Regions from separate parts of the Streptosporangium sp. 'caverna' genome, predicted to be linked through region 2. Evidence: riboswitches for the same ligand, from Rfam matches in the RefSeq annotation. Region 2 holds a riboswitch; each other region holds the start of a gene.

Region 1 (3,995 bases), 780 kb from region 2:
CCGGCCGCACGCCGAGCAGCGCCATCACCTCGGCCACGTCGTCGCCGGCGGTGCGCATGGCGCTGGTCCCCCACACCGACAGGCCGACCGAACGAGGCCAGTCGCCGGTGTCGGTCCGGTAGCGATCCAGGAGGGAGTCGGCCATCGCCTGGCCGGTCTCCCAGGCCAGGCGGCTCGGCACCGCCTTGGGGTCGACGGAGTAGAAGTTACGGCCGGTGGGGAGCACGTTGATCAGCCCGCGCAGCGGCGACCCGCTCGGCCCGGCCGGCACGTAGCCGCCGTCGAGGGCGTGCAGGATCGCGTCGATCTCGTCGGTGGTCCGCGCCAGCCTGGGCACGATCTCCGTCGCCGCGAACCGCAGGATCCGCTCCACCAGTCCGATGTCCACCACGGCGCCCCCCATGACACCCGCGACGGTGTCGAGGGACAGGACGGCGGCGGTGACGTCGGCGGCGGCGGACGGCTCCCAGGCCCGGTGTTCCATGGCCTCGACCAGGGCGCGGGCCAGCGTCTCGGCCTCGTCGGTGCCGATGCGGCCCGCCGTACCGTCCTCGGCGAGGCCGAGGGCCTCGCGCAGGCCGGGGAGTGCCTCGCTGCCGGCCCACATCTGGCGGGCGCGGAGCATCGCCAGCACCAGGTCGATCCGCGGCTCGCCCTCGGGGGCGAGGCCCAGCACGTGCAGGCCGTCGCGGATCTGAACGTCCTTGACCTCGCACAGCCAGCCGTCGACGTGCAACAGGAAGTCGTCGAACTCCGCGTCGTGCGGGCGGTCGGCGAGGCCCAGGTCGTGGTCGAGTTTGGCGGCCTGGATGAGGGTCCAGATCTGGGCGCGGATCGCCGGGAGCTTCGCCGGGTCCATCGCCGCGATCGAGGCGTGCTCGTCGAGGAGCTGCTCCAGCCGGGCCATGTCCCCGTAGGTGTCGGCGCGGGCCATCGGCGGGACGAGGTGGTCCACGAGGGTGGCGTGGGCGCGCCGCTTGGCCTGGGTGCCCTCGCCGGGGTCGTTGACCAGGAACGGATAGATCAGCGGCAGGTCGCCGAGCGCGGCGTCCGGACCGCAGGAGGCGGACATCCCGTTGGACTTGCCGGGCAGCCACTCGAGGTTGCCGTGCTTGCCCACGTGGACCACGGCGTGGGCGCCGAAACCGTCGGCCAGCCAGCGGTAGGCGGCCAGGTAGTGGTGGCTGGGCGGCAGGTCGGGGTCGTGGTAGATCGCGATGGGGTTCTCCCCGAAGCCGCGCGGGGGCTGCACCATGACCACGACGTTGCCGGCGCGCAGCGCGGCCAGCACGATCTCGCCCTCCGGGTTCTGCGACCTGTCCACGAACAGCTCGCCGGGCGCCGGGCCCCAGTGCGCCTCCATCCGGGTGCGCAGGTCCTCGGGCAGGGTGGCGTACCACTCGGCGTAGCGACTCGCCGCGATGCGCACCGGGTTGCCGGCGAGCTGCTCCTCGGTGAGCCAGTCCGCGTCCTGCCCGCCCGCCGCGATCAGCGCGTGGATCAGCGCGTCGCCGTCCTGCTCGCTCACGCCCGGCAGTTCGCCCTCGGCGCCGATGTCGTAGCCCCGCTCGCGCATGACGGCCAGCAGCCGCACCAGGCTCGCGGGGGTGTCCAGGCCGACGGCGTTGCCGATCCGGGAGTGCTTGGTGGGGTAGGCCGACAGCATCAGCACGAGCCGCCGCTCACCGGCGGGGATGTGCCGCAGTACGGCGTGCCGTACCGCGATGCCCGCCACGCGCGAGGCCCGCTCGGGGTCGGCCACGTAGACGGTCAGCCCGTCCTCGTCGATCTCCTTGAAGGAGAACGGCACCGTGATGATCCGTCCGTCGAACTCGGGGATCGCGACCTGGGTGGCCGCGTCCAGCGGCGACAGTCCCTCGTCGCTGTCCTCCCACGACGCCCGGCTGCTGGTCAGGCAGAGTCCCTGCAGGATGGGCACGTCCAGGTCGGCGAGCGCGCCGACGTCCCAGGCCTCGTCGTCCCCGCCGGCCGACGCGGTCGCCGGCCGGGTGCCGCCCGCGGCGAGCACGGTCACCACCAGGGCGTCCACCGTACGGAGCTCCTCCAGCAGGCCGGGCTCCGCGGTGCGCAGGGAGGCGCAGTAGACGGGCAGCGCCCGGCCGCCCGCGTCCTCGATCGCCGAGCAGAGTGCCTCGACGAAGGCGGTGTTGCCGGAGACGTGGTGCGCCCGGTAGTAGAGCACCCCGACGACCGGCCCGTCCTCACGGCGGTTCTCGCGCTCCAGCACGCCCCAGCTGGGAGTGGGCGCGGGCGCGGCGAACCCGTGCCCGGTGAGCAGCAGGGTGTCGGACAGGAACCGGTGGAGTTCGACGAGGTTGGCCGGTCCGCCGTGGGCCAGGTAGGCGTGCGCCTCGGCGCAGACCCCGCCGGGCACGGTGGACAGCTCCATCAGCTCGGCGTCGGGCGCCTGCTCGCCGCCGAGCACGACGACGGGCCGTGGCCCGGCGAGCAGGGCGTCCAGTCCCTCCTCCCAGGCCCGGCGCCCGCCCAGCAGGCGGACCACCACCGCCTCGACGCCCTCCAGCAGGGCCGGGAGGTCTCCGGTGGAGATTCGGGCGGGGTTGCCCAGCCGGTAGTCGGCGCCGCTCGCGCGGGCGCTGAGCAGGTCGGTGTCGGAGGTCGAAAGCAGGAGGATCACGCGCCACACTCCAGGGAAAGCGGGACGGTACGGCCCGGCGACGCCACGAAATGGCGATGGAACAACGAGAGCGGGGCGGTACGGCCCGGGAATCGGGAAAGCGAAAGCGGGGCGGTACGGCTCGGGGAAGCCACAGGGTGGCGGGGGAACGGCGAAAAGCGCACGGAGCTTCCTCCCTCGGGGTCCTCGCCCCGGGTCGTCGTCGGCTACGACGGCTGGAGTCTCCTGGCTCCCGGATCGGTGCTCACCCCGGCCTTCCCGCCCGTCGTCGGACAGTGGCCCGGGTGGGGTTCGCTCCCCGGTTACAGTGGCGGGACCGCGCCGGACTCACACCGGCTTCCTCCCTCTTCCATCGCAGTGATGACACTACGGCAGTCCCCATCCTTGCAAGAAACTGGCGTTAACATCCTGAGCGTGGTCATTGCGCACTTTTCAGGACGATCGCGACTTGACGCCTGTCCCGGGGCGCTCCAGGTACACGCCGCCGCCGACGGCGGCCTGGCGCGCGTCCGCGTTCCCGGAGGCAGGTTGACGGCCTCCCAGCTGCGCGAACTCGCCGGAGCCGCCTCCACGTACGGCAGCGGTGTCATCGAGCTGACCTCCCGGGCCAACGTCCAGGTGCGCGGCCTGGGTGAGGGAACCGCGTTCGCGGACCGCATGGCGGCCGCGGGCCTGCTGCCCTCCCTCACCCACGAACGGATCCGCAACGTCCTCGCCTCTCCCCTGACCGGGCTCGACGGCGGCGGGCTCACCGACGTCACCCCGCTGGTCGCCGAGCTGGACCGGCGCCTGTGTGCCCGGCCCGGCCTCGCCGCCCTTCCCGGACGGTTCATGTTCGCGCTCGACGACGGCCGGGGCGACGTCGCCGGGCTCGGCGCCGACGCCACGATCCTGCCGACCGGCCCGGACGAGGCCGCGGTGATCCTCGCGGGCGCCGACAGCGGCCTGCGCGTCCCCCTGGACGCGGCGGTGTGGGCCCTGCTCGCCGCCGCCGAGGACTTCCTCGCGGAACTGGCCGCCCAGGAGATCACCGCCTGGCGCATCGGCGAGCTCGACGACGGCCCCGCCCGGATCGCGGCCCGCCTGCGCGCCCGCCTCGCCGGGGGCTCGCCACCCCTCGATCACAACCCCGTACGGGCCACGGCCCGGACACGCACCCACCCCCGCGAGGACCGGCCGCTCCTCGATCACGGCCCAACGCAGGTCACGGCCCGGACGCGCACCTCGCTCACCTCCGCCGAGCCGGTGGATCCCCTGCGGCTCCGTCCCACCGGGCTCGGACCCGTGGGCGTCATCGAGCAGTCGCCTTCGACCACCGGCACCTCGGTACGGAACG
Region 2 (3,995 bases):
AAGGCGGCCGGCACGGCCACGGCCAGCGCGGTCAGCACAACCGTCCGGCGACTGAGCGCCGGGACGGCTACGCCGGCCAGAGCCGTCACGTGGTCATCTTCTGGTAGAAGACGAACGCGTGGCCGGGAGCCAGCTCGGGGTGCAAGATCGCGACCAGGTCAGCCAGGATCAGGTCGGGGCGGCCGACCCCGCGCTCGTAGAAGTCGTTGCCGCCGCCGGGGCCCAGGGCCTTGTTGGCCGACCAGAGGTTGCCGGATTCGAACGCGCCGAACTTGGCGTAGCGGGCGTCGGTCTTCTCCGCATCCGCCAGGGTCTTCCACTCGTTGACCGTGGCGAGCCAGACCTTGGCGTCCTGGGCCTTGGCCAGGACGGCCTCCAGGTCCAGGGTCGTGCTGCCCGACCCGGCGGTGCCGGCCCAGGGGTAGGTGCCGCCGGCGTCCTTGATCAGTCCGGCGACGTAGCTGCCGCCGTTCGGCATCGACCACTGCCCCTCATACATCTGGCCGGGCAGCACCGTGACGGGGGTGGCGGCCTCGGCCTTGGCCGCCAGGGCGGTGTAGTCGCTCTCGATCTTGCCGAAGACGCCGGTGGCCTTGGCCTCGGTGCCGGTCAGCGCGGCCATCAGCTTGATCCACTCGGCGCGGCCCAGCGCGGTGGACTCCAGCCACTCGGCGTTGGCCACCACCTTGATCCCGGCCTGACGCAACGGGCCGTAGGCCTTGTCCTCGGTGCCGCCGCTCATCAGCACGTCGGGCTTGGTCGCGATGACCTTCTCGGTGTCGACCTCCTGGCCGGCGGCGTACTCGGTGATCGCCCCGGACTTCACCCGGGACAAGACCTCGGCCGAGGTGATGTACCCGGCTGAGGAAACGCCCTTGAGAGTGTCGAGCACGCCGAGTTCGGTGATGAGCGGCAGGTGGGTCGTCGCGGCGGAGAACAGTGTCGTGATGGGCGTCTCGACCGTCACCGCGCCGGCCAGTTCACCGGTCAGCGGTGGGGCGGGCGTGCCGCAGCGCACCAGCACGTAGGTCTCCGGCTTCGCCCCGGGCGCGGGCTGCTTGACGGTGGCGACCTGGTAGTTCTTGGCGTAGGTCAGCGTGAGGTTGGTGGCGTACTCGAGCGTCTGCTTGACCGGGAAGTAGTCCTTGGCGGCGTCGAAGCCCGTGACGCAACGACCCTCGGCCCCGGCTGGGGACGGTGACGCCGAAGCACTCGGTGAGCCCTGCGACGCGGGAGCGCCACAGGCGGTGGCGGCGAGCAGGACGGCGAGTAACACGCCGGCGATCGGGCGGGGGATGCCCATGGATGGTCTCCTGGAAACTGGCCGCGGCCACCGTTCCTCGACGGCCGCCGCGACGGGCGAGAGGCCGGATCACCAGGAGAGTCCTGCACGCTGGGCAGGCTGAAGGGCGCCATGGCAGGAGAACCGCATGACGGTCACCGTTCCTCTCTTGGGGAGATCCGCCCCATTTCGTGAGGAGGCGACAGCGTGAGTCTCCTGGCTCTCGGGTCGATGCTCCTCCCGGCCTTCCCACCCGCGTGCGGGCAGTGGCCTGTTCGGGATTCGCTCGCCGATCACAGTGGCGGGACCGCACCGGATTCACACCGGTTTCCTCGTTCCGCCGTCGCCTTCACCGGCCATGGTCGCACAACCACCATCAAGGACAAAGCGGCCCCTGCCCTGACCGGACGCATCTGACGAACAGAGGAACTCTGGGCGATGGCGCCGTCGTGGGTGGGAGCGGGGCTGAGGATATGCTTCCGAGCGCGGTTGGTTCTTCCGGCGTCCTGTGGACACCGGAAGTCGTAAGAGGGAACCCGGTGTGAATCCGGGACTGCCCCGCAGCGGTGAGTGGGAACGAACGCCGTCATCGGCACTGGATGCGCGTCATCTGGGAAGCGACGGCCGGTAGGAGCGAGCACGACGCCCACGAGTCCGAAGACCTGCCAATCGCCCACGCGCCGTCCGGCGCGTGGTGGTCCATGGTCTCGTGGGAGGACCGGGGATGCGTCTTTTCGCATGCCTTCCGCGCGAGCGTGGACCGACATGGCATGAGCCGAGGGAAAGACGCCATGAATCAGGTCACCACGACCATCCTGGGTTATCCGCGCATCGGGGCCCACCGCGAACTGAAGCGGGCGACCGAGCAGTACTGGGCGGGACGGATCGACGCAGGCAGCCTGCGGCAGACAGCCGCCGAACTACGGCGGCAAACGTGGCGGGAACTGTCGTCCGCCGGGCTGGACGCCGTCCCGTCCAACACCTTCTCCCTGTATGACCACGTGCTGGACACCATCGCACTGGTCGGCGCGACCCCCGAGCGATTCGCCGGCGCCGCGGATCCGTACTTCGCGATGGCCCGCGGCGCCGAGGGCGTGGCGCCGCTGGAAATGACCAAGTGGTTCGACACCAACTACCACTACCTGGTCCCCGAGCTGGGGCCGGAGACCCGGTTCCAGCTGGACTGGAGCAAACCGCTGGCCGAGTACGGCGAGGCGCTCCAGATGGGCATCGAGACCCGGCCCGTACTGCTGGGACCGCTGTCGTTCGTGCTGCTGGCCAAGGCCACCACACCGGATTTCGCACCGCTGCAGTTGCTGGACGGTCTGGTCGAGCTCTACGCCGAACTGCTGGAGCGCCTGGCCGCGGCCGGGGTGGCGCAGGTGCAGTTGGATGAGCCGGTGCTGGCCGCCGACCGCACGCAGGAGGAGTTGGCCGCACTGCGCCGCGCCTATGCCCGGCTGGGCTCGCTCAGCAGCCGCCCGCGATTGCTGGTGGCCACCTACTTCGGGCAGATCGGACCCGCGCTGGAGATCCTGGCCCACTGCCCGGTCGAGGCGATCGGCTTGGACTTCGTCTCATCTCCCGCGAACCTGGAGGCGCTGGCCGCCATCGGCGGGCTGCCCGGCAAGACTCTCGTCGCCGGCGTCGTCGACGGCCGAAACGTCTGGCGGACCGACCCCGCGCGAGCGCTGGCGACCTGCGCGGCGTTGCTCGGCCTGTGTGATCGGCTGGTGGTGAGCACCTCCTGCTCGCTGCTGCACGTCCCGCTCGACCTGCGGGCCGAGACCTCACTGGAGCCCCGGCTGCGCCCGCGGCTGGCCTTCGCCCGCCAGAAGGTCGACGAGGTCGTACGGCTCGGCCGCGCCCTGAACGGCGAAGAAACCATCACTGCCGACAGCGGGGCCACCGAGAGGTTCCTCAACCCCCGGGTGCGCGCCCGGCTGGACGCGCTGGGCCAGGGCACCCCGCGCGCGCCACACGCCGAGCGGCTGGCCATCCAGCACGCCGGCCTGGTACTGCCGCCGCTGGCCACCACCACGATCGGCTCCTTCCCGCAGACCGGCGAGGTGCGCCAGGCCCGCGCCGACCTGCGTGCGGGCAGCCTCGATCAAGCCGCCTACGAGCGGCGGATGGAGGCCGAGATCGACCGGGTCATCGAGCTGCAGGAGGACATCGGCCTGGATGTGCTGGTGCACGGTGAGCCCGAGCGCAACGACATGGTGCAGTACTTCGCCGAACAGCTCGACGGATACGCCGCCACCGAGCACGGCTGGGTGCAGTCCTACGGCACCCGCTACGTGCGCCCGCCGATCCTGTTCGGCGACGTGTCGCGCCCGGAGCCGATGACGGTGCGCTGGGCCGCCTACGCCCAGTCCCGGACGAACAAGCCGGTCAAGGGCATGCTGACCGGACCCGTCACCATGCTGGCCTGGTCCTTCGTCCGCGACGACCAGCCGCTGGGCGACACCGCCCGGCAGGTGGCGCTGGCCCTGCGTGATGAGATCCACGACCTGGAGGCGGCGGGCATCAGAATCATCCAGGTGGACGAGCCCGCACTGCGCGAGCTGCTGCCGCTGCGGCGGGCCGACCGCGAGGCCTACCTGGCGTGGGCGGTCGCCGCGTTCCGGCTGGCCACCAGCGGGGTGGCCGACAGCACGCAGATCCACACCCACATGTGTTACTCGGAGTTCGGTGAGATCATCGGCGCGAT
Region 3 (3,995 bases), 1.7 Mb from region 2:
GGGTGGCAGGAGCGCGGCCAGCGCTCGCACGATCGTGGACTTGGCCGTGCCCTTCTCCCCTCTGACCAGCACTCCGCCGGAGCGGGGGGACACGGCGTTGAGGATCAGCGCGAGCTTCAGGTCCTCCGATCCCACGACCGCGGTGAAGGGATAGCGGGAGTCACGCACCTTCGAGGTCTCCTTGCATGTCGTCATGGGGTGTAGCTCAGCTGCCAGCGCCCGCCACGGCCGGTGAGCGCGACGCGGGCCAGCGGTGCGACGTCGATCCGCCAGAAGGCCGCGGCCGGCGCCCCGAGGGCGTGGACGACCGCGGCGCGGATGATCGGGGGGTGGGTGATCGCGACGAGCCGCCCGGGGGCGCGGCCGGCGAGCCAGCCGGCCACCCTGCCGAGGAGGACGGTGATCGACTCTCCTCCGTGGGGCGCCGCGGCGGGATCGCCGAGCCAGGACGCGAGGGCCTCGGGTTCGGCGGCCTCGACCTGACCGAGCGTCCGGCCGCTCCATCGTCCGTAGTCGCAGTCGGCGAGCAGCGGGTCGGGGTCGATCCGCAGGCCCAGTGCCGCCGCGGTCTGGACGCAGCGCAGCTCGGCGGGGCAGGCCGCCGAGCCGTGGCCGAACTCCCGCGCCAGGTCCGTGGCCCGGCGCAGGCCGCGTCCGTCGAGCGGTTCGTCGCCCGGGAACGCGGCCCGTACCGTCGCCGAGGTTGAGGCGTGGCAGACGAGCAGCAGGCGGGTGACCCCCGAGGGGGCGGTCATCACACCGTGCTGCGCCTGCGCGCGGCGAAGGCGAACAGTACGCCGATGCCGGTCCAGAACACCGCCTGGGTGCCGATGGACGCGATCCGGAAGTTCCACAGGAGGTCGGCGGGGAAGCCCGCGGGCACCTCGTTGATCTCCGGAAGAAGGATCCAGGCCACCACCACGGGGATCAGTGTCGAAGCACCCGCCGCCAGCCACCGCAGCCAGGGCTCACGCTCTGCGGCATACCGGTAGGCGGCGGTGCCCGCGGCGACGGCGAGGATCCCGATGAGCACCGCGACCAGATAGAGCACGGTGCGCTGGTTGATCGTCTCGGGGTCGCCCACCGCGGGTGGGTTGGCTGGATATTTCAGGAAGGGAATGAGGACGATGGCACTGAAGGCGGCGGCCGCGAGGGTTACCGCCAGCACCGGTTCGGACCGGGGTCCGACCCGGCCGCGCAGGGTCGCGTAGACGAGGGCGAACAGGCCCCCGACGGCCAGGCCGTACAGGCCCAGGGCGAGGAAGAGCCCGAAGCGCTGCCCGTCCCTGCTGACCAGTGCCTCGTCCTCCCCATGGGAGTGGGCCGCGGGTTCCGCGGCCTCGGAGTGGGATTCTGCGGCCGGGGCGGCGGCCGAGGCCGCCTCCTCGATCGCGATGGCCTGGTCGATTCGCGGCTCGCCCACGGTGTAGGCGAAGGCGGCCGCGAACAGCCCGGCGAGCAGTCCGACGAGGAGTCCCCGGACGATGAGTTTGGTGATCACCTGTGGCTCAGTGACACGGAACGCCGAGCAGATGGCGCCCGTCGTGCATGAGTTCGTGCAGGTAGTTACCGGTCTGCGAGATCGCTCCCTGGTCGAATGTGACCAGGTAGGCGAGCAGCAGCAGCACCGGTACGGCGAGCAGCCACCAGGTGAGCGAGGACAGGGGGATGGGCTGGGCTTGCGGAGCCGAGATCTGGCTCACAGGCACCTCCTTCGGGATTTACGCGTCCCTTTTTCGTAGGTTGGTGGCGGTCGAGTGACCTGGCTTCCGGCGCTGAAGTGCCGGTTACAGTGGCGCGACCGCACCGGTATTTCACCGGATTTCCCTCGCACCGCCACAAATCCCCCGGAACGTACCCCGGTTACCTATCCCCCGTCAATCCGGACACTGCGACCAATTGGGCATGACTGTAGGGGAGGCGGCCCGATCGGGCCGCCTCCCCTACAGCTGAAGGGTCACTGCTCGCCGGTGAGGGCCGTCACCAGCTCGGCGGCGGTCCGGCAGCGGTCGAACAGCTCGCCCACGTGGGCCTTGGTGCCGCGCAGCGGCTCCAAGGTCGGAACGCGCTGCAACGACTCGCGGCCGGGGATGTCGAAGATGACCGAGTCCCAGGAGGCGGCGGCGACCGACTCGCTGTACTGGCTCAGGCAGCGGCCGCGGAAGTAGGCGCGGGTGTCGCTGGGCGGGATCTCGACGGCCCGCTGGACCTCTTCCTCGGTGACCAGCCGCTGCATCCGGCCCCGGGCGACCAGCCGGTTGTACAGGCCGCGGTCGGGCCGGATGTCGGAATACTGGAGGTCGACGAGCTGCAGGCGCGAGTGGGACCAGGGAAGGTTGTCGCGGGTGCGGTAACCCTCCAGCAGTTCCAGCTTGGCGACCCAGTCCAGCTCCCTGGAGAGCTGCATCGGGTCCTCGGCCAGGCGGGTGAGGACCGACTCCCAGCGGTCGAGGACGTCCTTGGTGGGTTCGTCCACGCCGTTGGCGCTGCGCTCCTCGGCATATTTGCGCGCCAGCTCGAGATACTCCATCTGGAGCTGGACGGCCGTCAGCTTGCGGCCGTCGCGCATCGAGATCTCGTATTTGAGCGTGGGGTCGTGGGAGACCGCCCGCAGGGCCTGGACCGGGTTGTCCACGGTGAGATCGCGGGTGAAGTAACCGTCCTCGATCATGGCGAGGACCAGCGCGGTGGATCCGAGCTTCAGGTAAGTAGAGATCTCCGACATGTTGGCGTCACCGATGATGACGTGCAGGCGGCGATACTTCTCCGGGTCGGCGTGCGGCTCGTCCCGGGTGTTGATGATCGGCCGCTTGAGCGTGGTCTCCAGGCCCACCTCGACCTCGAAGAAGTCGGCCCGCTGGCTGATCTGGAAGCCCTCGCTGCGCGAGTCCTGGCCGATGCCGACCTTGCCGGCGCCGGTGACGACCTGCCGGGAGACGAAGAACGGCGTCAGGTGCCTGACGATGTCGGCGAACGGCGTGGCCCGCCGCATCAGGTAGTTCTCGTGGCAGCCGTAGGAGGCGCCCTTGTTGTCGGTGTTGTTCTTGTAGAGCTGGATCGGTGCGTTGGCCGGCACCGCCGAGGCGCGGACCGCGGCGTCGTGCATGACCCGCTCCCCCGCCTTGTCCCAGATCACCGCGGCTCGCGGGTTGGTGCACTCGGGAGTCGAATATTCGGGATGGGCATGGTCCACGTACAGCCGGGCGCCGTTGGTCAGGATCACGTTGGCCAGACCCAGGTCCTCGTCCGTGAGCTGACTCTGGTCCGCCACCTCCCTGGCCAGGTCGAAACCTCGCGCGTCACGCAGAGGATTCTCCTCCTCGAAGTCCCATCGCGCGCGCCGCGCCCTGGCCGTCGAGGCGGCCAGGTAGGCGTTCACAACCTGGGAGGAGGTCACCATCGCGTTGGCCCCCGGCTGTCCGGGCACGGAGATGCCGTATTCGGTCTCGATGCCCATCACCCGCCGTACCGTCATGCGCACCCTCTGTTCATCCGGGACTGTTCTCTTCTCGGTATGTATTCCCGACCCTAGACCCTTCACTATGCCCGGTGGTCAGACAGTTATGGCACCGAGGCCTTTTCGCCTTTCATGAAGGGTGTCCCGGTTGGTGGAGCGGGCGGCGAGACGGGCGGCAGCGGAGACCTCCCGCGCCTCCTGGCCTTCACGAACTCCTGGAGGGGCCGTTCGGCCACCCGGTACACGAGGTAGGAGAAGGCCATCGCGGCCAGCACCGTGACCACGGCGGTCAGCCAGGGCGGCAGCGTGTCCCGGAGGAGGGGAATGATCAGGACGGCGGCCGTGGGGTGGAAGAGGTAGAGCGGGTAGGTGAGCGCGCCCAGGACGGTCAGGCCACGCCAGCGGATCCGGCGCAGCCAGCCGAGCGCCACCGCCGCCATGAGCACGTAGAAGCCGATCACGACGACGGCGACGGCCCAGCCGGGCACGGGCATCGCGGCGTAGCCGACCAGTTCGATCCGTCCCGCGACCCGCTCCA
Region 4 (3,995 bases), 1.4 Mb from region 2:
CTGGAGTGCGTTGTAGGCCAGCAGCGCGACCCATGCGGTCGCCACGCCCGCCGGCCTGCCGAGCCCCTTCGCGGTGTACGCGTAGAACGCCCCGGCGTTGACGACGTGGCGCGCCATCGTCACGTAGCCGACGGTGAACACGGCGAGGATGGCTCCGAGCAGGACGAACGCCAGCGGCACGCCGGTCACGCCGGTCGCGGCGTAGGCGGTGCTCACCACGCCCGCGATGACGGTCAGCGGCGCCGACGCCGAGATGACGAAGAACACGACGGACGGTACGCCGAGACGGTCCTGGGCCAGCGCCGCCGAGACGGCGCCGGCTCTCTCTTCTGTCTCTTCTGTCAGGGACATCGGGGGGAACTCCTTGAAATGAGGGGGGTGAGTTCACCGGCGGCTGATGACGGAGTCAGCGACAGCAGCCTCGGTCTGGGCGATCAGTTCCTGGAGCGGCGCCGGAAGGGCGGCGGTCGAGGCGGATAGGTATGTCGGGTTCTGGTCCCACAGAACGAGCTGGCCGCCACTCGTCGCGACCAGCAGTCCCAGCAGGACGCCGTCCTGGAGGTTGAGTGGCTGACGGCGTTGGATCGCCAGGTTGAGGCGCCCGCCGGGCCATGCCGCGGTGTTCGCGAGGACCGGTGCCCGCCTCCGCGACAGACGCCCGCGGGGCGGATGCAGCAGCCCGTCGGCGGTCATCCGCGCCGCCACGTCCGTGTATGCCGTACGGGCGAGGAACTGCAACCAGATCCGGAAGCGATGCGAGGGTTCGGCGATGATGTGGTCCAGAGCGGTCTGGGTGAGCGTGTCGCCGGTCGGTGCCGCGTCGACGAGGGCGAGCCCTACCCATCCGTCCGTCAGCTCTACGGTGACTCGCCCGATGAGCATCAACTCGCCCAGGACGGCGGCGGCCAGTCCGAGGCCGGTGAGCCGGGAACTCAACCGCGTTCGCCCGGTGGTGTCGTCGTGCAAAACGAAGAACAGATCGTTGGCCAACCGGGGACCCGAAAGATCAACTTCAACCACGAGTGGCGATCGTACAGCCGGATTGTTAAATCTGTCATTACACGAATGAAGTTTGATTTCAAACCGAATCGCACTCAGTCAGGAACCGAAGAAATGGGGGTTTACGGTCGCCCGGATCTCCAATGGATCGCGGAACGGCATTGACACGCGCCCCCGGAGCCCCTGTACCGGGCCGGAAACGATGGCTTCCGGCCCGCGCGTCAACCGCCGCCCGATCGGTCGTACGGCCGACGCCCATGCGCTTCCGGGGTAACCCGATCTCAGCGGCACCATTCCGGCCCGGCGCTTCCGGAAACTGCGCGGAACAGCGGTTCGCGAGGCGGCGAACCCGCCGGATCCACGCGGCTCGCCGGGACGACGGCGAAACCCCGAGATCCTCGGTTCGGCGCGCCACCGTCAGGAAAGTGCCGGCGCGGTGCGGATACGACGTGGCGGGGTGAAGACGTACAGGCTGACGATGTCGGGCGGCTCGGCCACCCCCGGGCCGCCGGCGCGGACCCAGGCCGCGATGTCCTCGGCCGCGTCCGGATCGTTGACCAGGCCGAGCCATACGGGACGGCCTCCCGCGGCGCGTCCGGCGGCCGACGGCTGGACGACGATCACGTTCGCCTGCTCACACACGTCCAGGCAGTCGGTGACGCGGACCACGGTGACCTCGGCCAGGCGGGTGACCTGTTCCGCGTGGTCGAGACCGGCCACCTTGTCCGCGCTGCCGCAGCAGCAGCCGCGGCAGATGACGATCCTGCATGGTGCCTGTTTCCTCATGCGTGCGTGAATCCTTTGCCGGTGCGGTCGAGCGGGTCGGATGGAGGCTTGAGAGGGGGTTTCGGCCCGGCTTCCACAACGGTGGGTTCATGGGCCTCCTCGGGTGTCTCGTAAGGCTCGCGTCCACTGCTCCCGGCGGGTCTCGGAGTCGATCAGGGCGCAGTCGCCGCACTTGCCACCGGCGGGCAGGCGGTAGTACAGGCAGCAGCTGCGCCGGACGAAAAAGAGGCGTCCGGGTGCGGGTTCGACCAGCTCACCACTGCTCTCCAGGACTCCCATGGAGAGCAGTTCGCGCTCGAGCGCGACCGCGCGGGCGGCGAGCTCGGGGTGTCTTCGGGCGATCGCCTGTACGGTCCCGGCCAGCGCGGAGGCGGCGTTGCCCCACAGCAGACCGGGGGCGATCTTGATGATCGCCTGCACGGTGTGTGCCAGCGGCTCCAGCAGTCCGGTGACCACGGCGCGATACAGCGGCTCGGCGGCCCGGTCCGGGTCGGTGATCTCCCAGCCCGCCGGGTGAGTGACCCGCAGCGGGATCGGGCCGCTCGGCGTGGGTCGCCAGAACGAGCGGGCCGGTGCCAGGTCGACGAGCAACTCGCGGGTGACGGCCGCACCGATGACCGGCGACCACAGGCGAGCGGCCAGGCCCTGGAAAAAGATGGAGGCGGCGATCTGGGTCTCGGTGGTGCTCAGACGTTTCGCCACCTCGGCGATCCTGTCCGACAGCGGGTCCGGGTCGGTGAGCAGCTCGGTGAGCGGGCGCCACCCGGATTCGAGCGGTTCCGTCTCGACCTCGAAGTAGGCACTGATCGTCGCCACCTCGGCCAGAACCTCGGCGACATGGCGGGAGGTCGCGGGCCGCGGTCCCGGTTCCGGGTCGCGGGCAATGCCCTCCATGCCGTGCACCGTTCCTCTCCTGGGGAGATCCGCCCCATTTCGTGAGGAGGCGACAGCGTGAGTCTCCTGGCTCTCGGGTCGATGCTCCTCCCGGCCTTCCCACCCGCACGCGGGCAGTGGCCTGTTCGGGATTCGCTCGCCGATCACAGTGGCGGGACCGCACCGGATTCACACCGGATTCCTCGTTCCGCCGTCGCCTTCACCAGCCATGGTCGCACAAACGGTCACTCAGGACATAGCGGGCCCGACTCCGTCGCAGGCGCCTTGCGCCCCGGGCCCGGCCCGGCGACGAGCGGCGCCGAGCGTGGCCGGCCACGCTCGGCGCCGCTCGCGCCTCAACTCACCAGCCGGCTGCTATCGCTGCCGAAATCACCAGCGGTAGAAGGTGTTGGGGTAGTAGACCTGGCCGTAACCGAAGGGAGCGTACTGGAACTGGTTGAAGCCGAAGGGACGGTAGTAGACCTGGCCGAAGCCGTATGGGTTGAAGGGATCGATGAAGTTGTCGCCGCTGGCGGTGGAGAGTCCGGATACGACAGCGGTTTCCTGGGTTATCGCGCTTGCGCCGGCGGGCTGGGCTGACACCGCCATCGTGACGATGAGGCTGGAAGCCACCAATGTGCCAACGGCGAGAGCGTGCTTCAACATGAAATCACTCCGTGTCTGATGTTTGAGCCCGGCGTGCTGCCGGGGCTTACAGGGCGCCGAACCGGTTTCCCGGAAATATGGCGAATCGGCGTCATGTAAGACGCTAGTTGAGGGCTATACGGACGTTCACCCCAGAGAGAACAAAGCCTTGGTCCGGGATCACCACCGAAAAAGAAAGCCGGAGGTTACACCGGGGCGGAGATCACAAATCCGACCTTGGTGATAAATCCGGCCAGTGACTCGGGGCGGCGCATGCGTTCGAGCCGGTTCTCGATCAACACGGTGAGCCGGTCCTCACCGTGGATCACAGCCCACGCCGAGCTTCTCCGGCCGTCGCCGTGGACGACAGGCCACGCCGGCCTTCTCCGGCCGGCGATCCGCGCCTCATCCGCCCGACGGCCCGCCGCGCCGGGACCCGGGACGACCGGCCCAGCCGAGCCGGTTCAGCAGGTAGGCCACCCCGCGCGCGGTGTAGGACACGTGGAACCTCGCCCAGATCAGCGACGCGACGCGCGAGGTGGTCCAGCGCTGGTCGTCCCAGCCATGGGCGGCGGCGCCCTCCTCCAGGGCCCCCTCCAACCACGTCAGCTGCTCGTCGGTGAGCTTGCAGCCGTTACCCGCGGCGCCCTTGGAGGCCAGTGCGGCCCTGCCTCCCCGGCTCCAGAGCGCGT

The links. Region 2 has a riboswitch for cobalamin ahead of metE (5-methyltetrahydropteroyltriglutamate--homocysteine S-methyltransferase). Riboswitches for the same ligand answer to the same signal wherever they lie in the genome.
Region 1: linked by a shared signal. The riboswitch ahead of cobN (cobaltochelatase subunit CobN) and the one ahead of metE (5-methyltetrahydropteroyltriglutamate--homocysteine S-methyltransferase) in region 2 are both predicted to bind cobalamin.
Region 3: linked by a shared signal. The riboswitch ahead of DKM19_RS15955 (CbtB domain-containing protein) and the one ahead of metE (5-methyltetrahydropteroyltriglutamate--homocysteine S-methyltransferase) in region 2 are both predicted to bind cobalamin.
Region 4: linked by a shared signal. The riboswitch ahead of DKM19_RS17260 ((2Fe-2S)-binding protein) and the one ahead of metE (5-methyltetrahydropteroyltriglutamate--homocysteine S-methyltransferase) in region 2 are both predicted to bind cobalamin.

What each region holds. Positions count from the first base shown of each region.
Region 1 covers NZ_CP029711.1:4,503,126-4,507,120, reverse strand. Annotated here, with positions in the region: gene cobN (cobaltochelatase subunit CobN) at 1-2,659, opposite strand, end outside; cobalamin riboswitch at 2,855-3,057, opposite strand; gene DKM19_RS19855 (precorrin-3B synthase) at 3,020-3,995, shown strand, end outside.
Region 2 covers NZ_CP029711.1:5,287,967-5,291,961, forward strand. Annotated here, with positions in the region: partial or broken gene DKM19_RS23420 (iron chelate uptake ABC transporter family permease subunit) at 1-89, opposite strand, end outside; gene DKM19_RS23425 (ABC transporter substrate-binding protein) at 86-1,303, opposite strand; cobalamin riboswitch at 1,471-1,661, opposite strand; cobalamin riboswitch at 1,756-1,967, shown strand; gene metE (5-methyltetrahydropteroyltriglutamate--homocysteine S-methyltransferase) at 2,074-3,995, shown strand, end outside.
Region 3 covers NZ_CP029711.1:3,624,266-3,628,260, reverse strand. Annotated here, with positions in the region: gene DKM19_RS15970 (putative cobaltochelatase) at 1-195, opposite strand, end outside; gene DKM19_RS15965 (histidine phosphatase family protein) at 192-755, opposite strand; gene DKM19_RS15960 (CbtA family protein) at 755-1,501, opposite strand; gene DKM19_RS15955 (CbtB domain-containing protein) at 1,509-1,703, opposite strand; adenosylcobalamin (AdoCbl) riboswitch at 1,747-1,840, opposite strand; gene dop (depupylase/deamidase Dop) at 1,958-3,475, opposite strand; gene DKM19_RS15945 (acyltransferase) at 3,562-3,995, opposite strand, start outside.
Region 4 covers NZ_CP029711.1:3,912,169-3,916,163, reverse strand. Annotated here, with positions in the region: gene DKM19_RS17275 (APC family permease) at 1-351, opposite strand, end outside; gene DKM19_RS17270 (GPP34 family phosphoprotein) at 385-1,020, opposite strand; gene DKM19_RS17265 ((2Fe-2S) ferredoxin domain-containing protein) at 1,417-1,785, opposite strand; gene DKM19_RS17260 ((2Fe-2S)-binding protein) at 1,873-2,679, opposite strand; cobalamin riboswitch at 2,718-2,908, opposite strand; gene DKM19_RS17255 (hypothetical protein) at 3,049-3,324, opposite strand; gene DKM19_RS52520 (hypothetical protein) at 3,510-3,632, opposite strand; gene DKM19_RS17250 (winged helix-turn-helix domain-containing protein) at 3,709-3,995, opposite strand, start outside.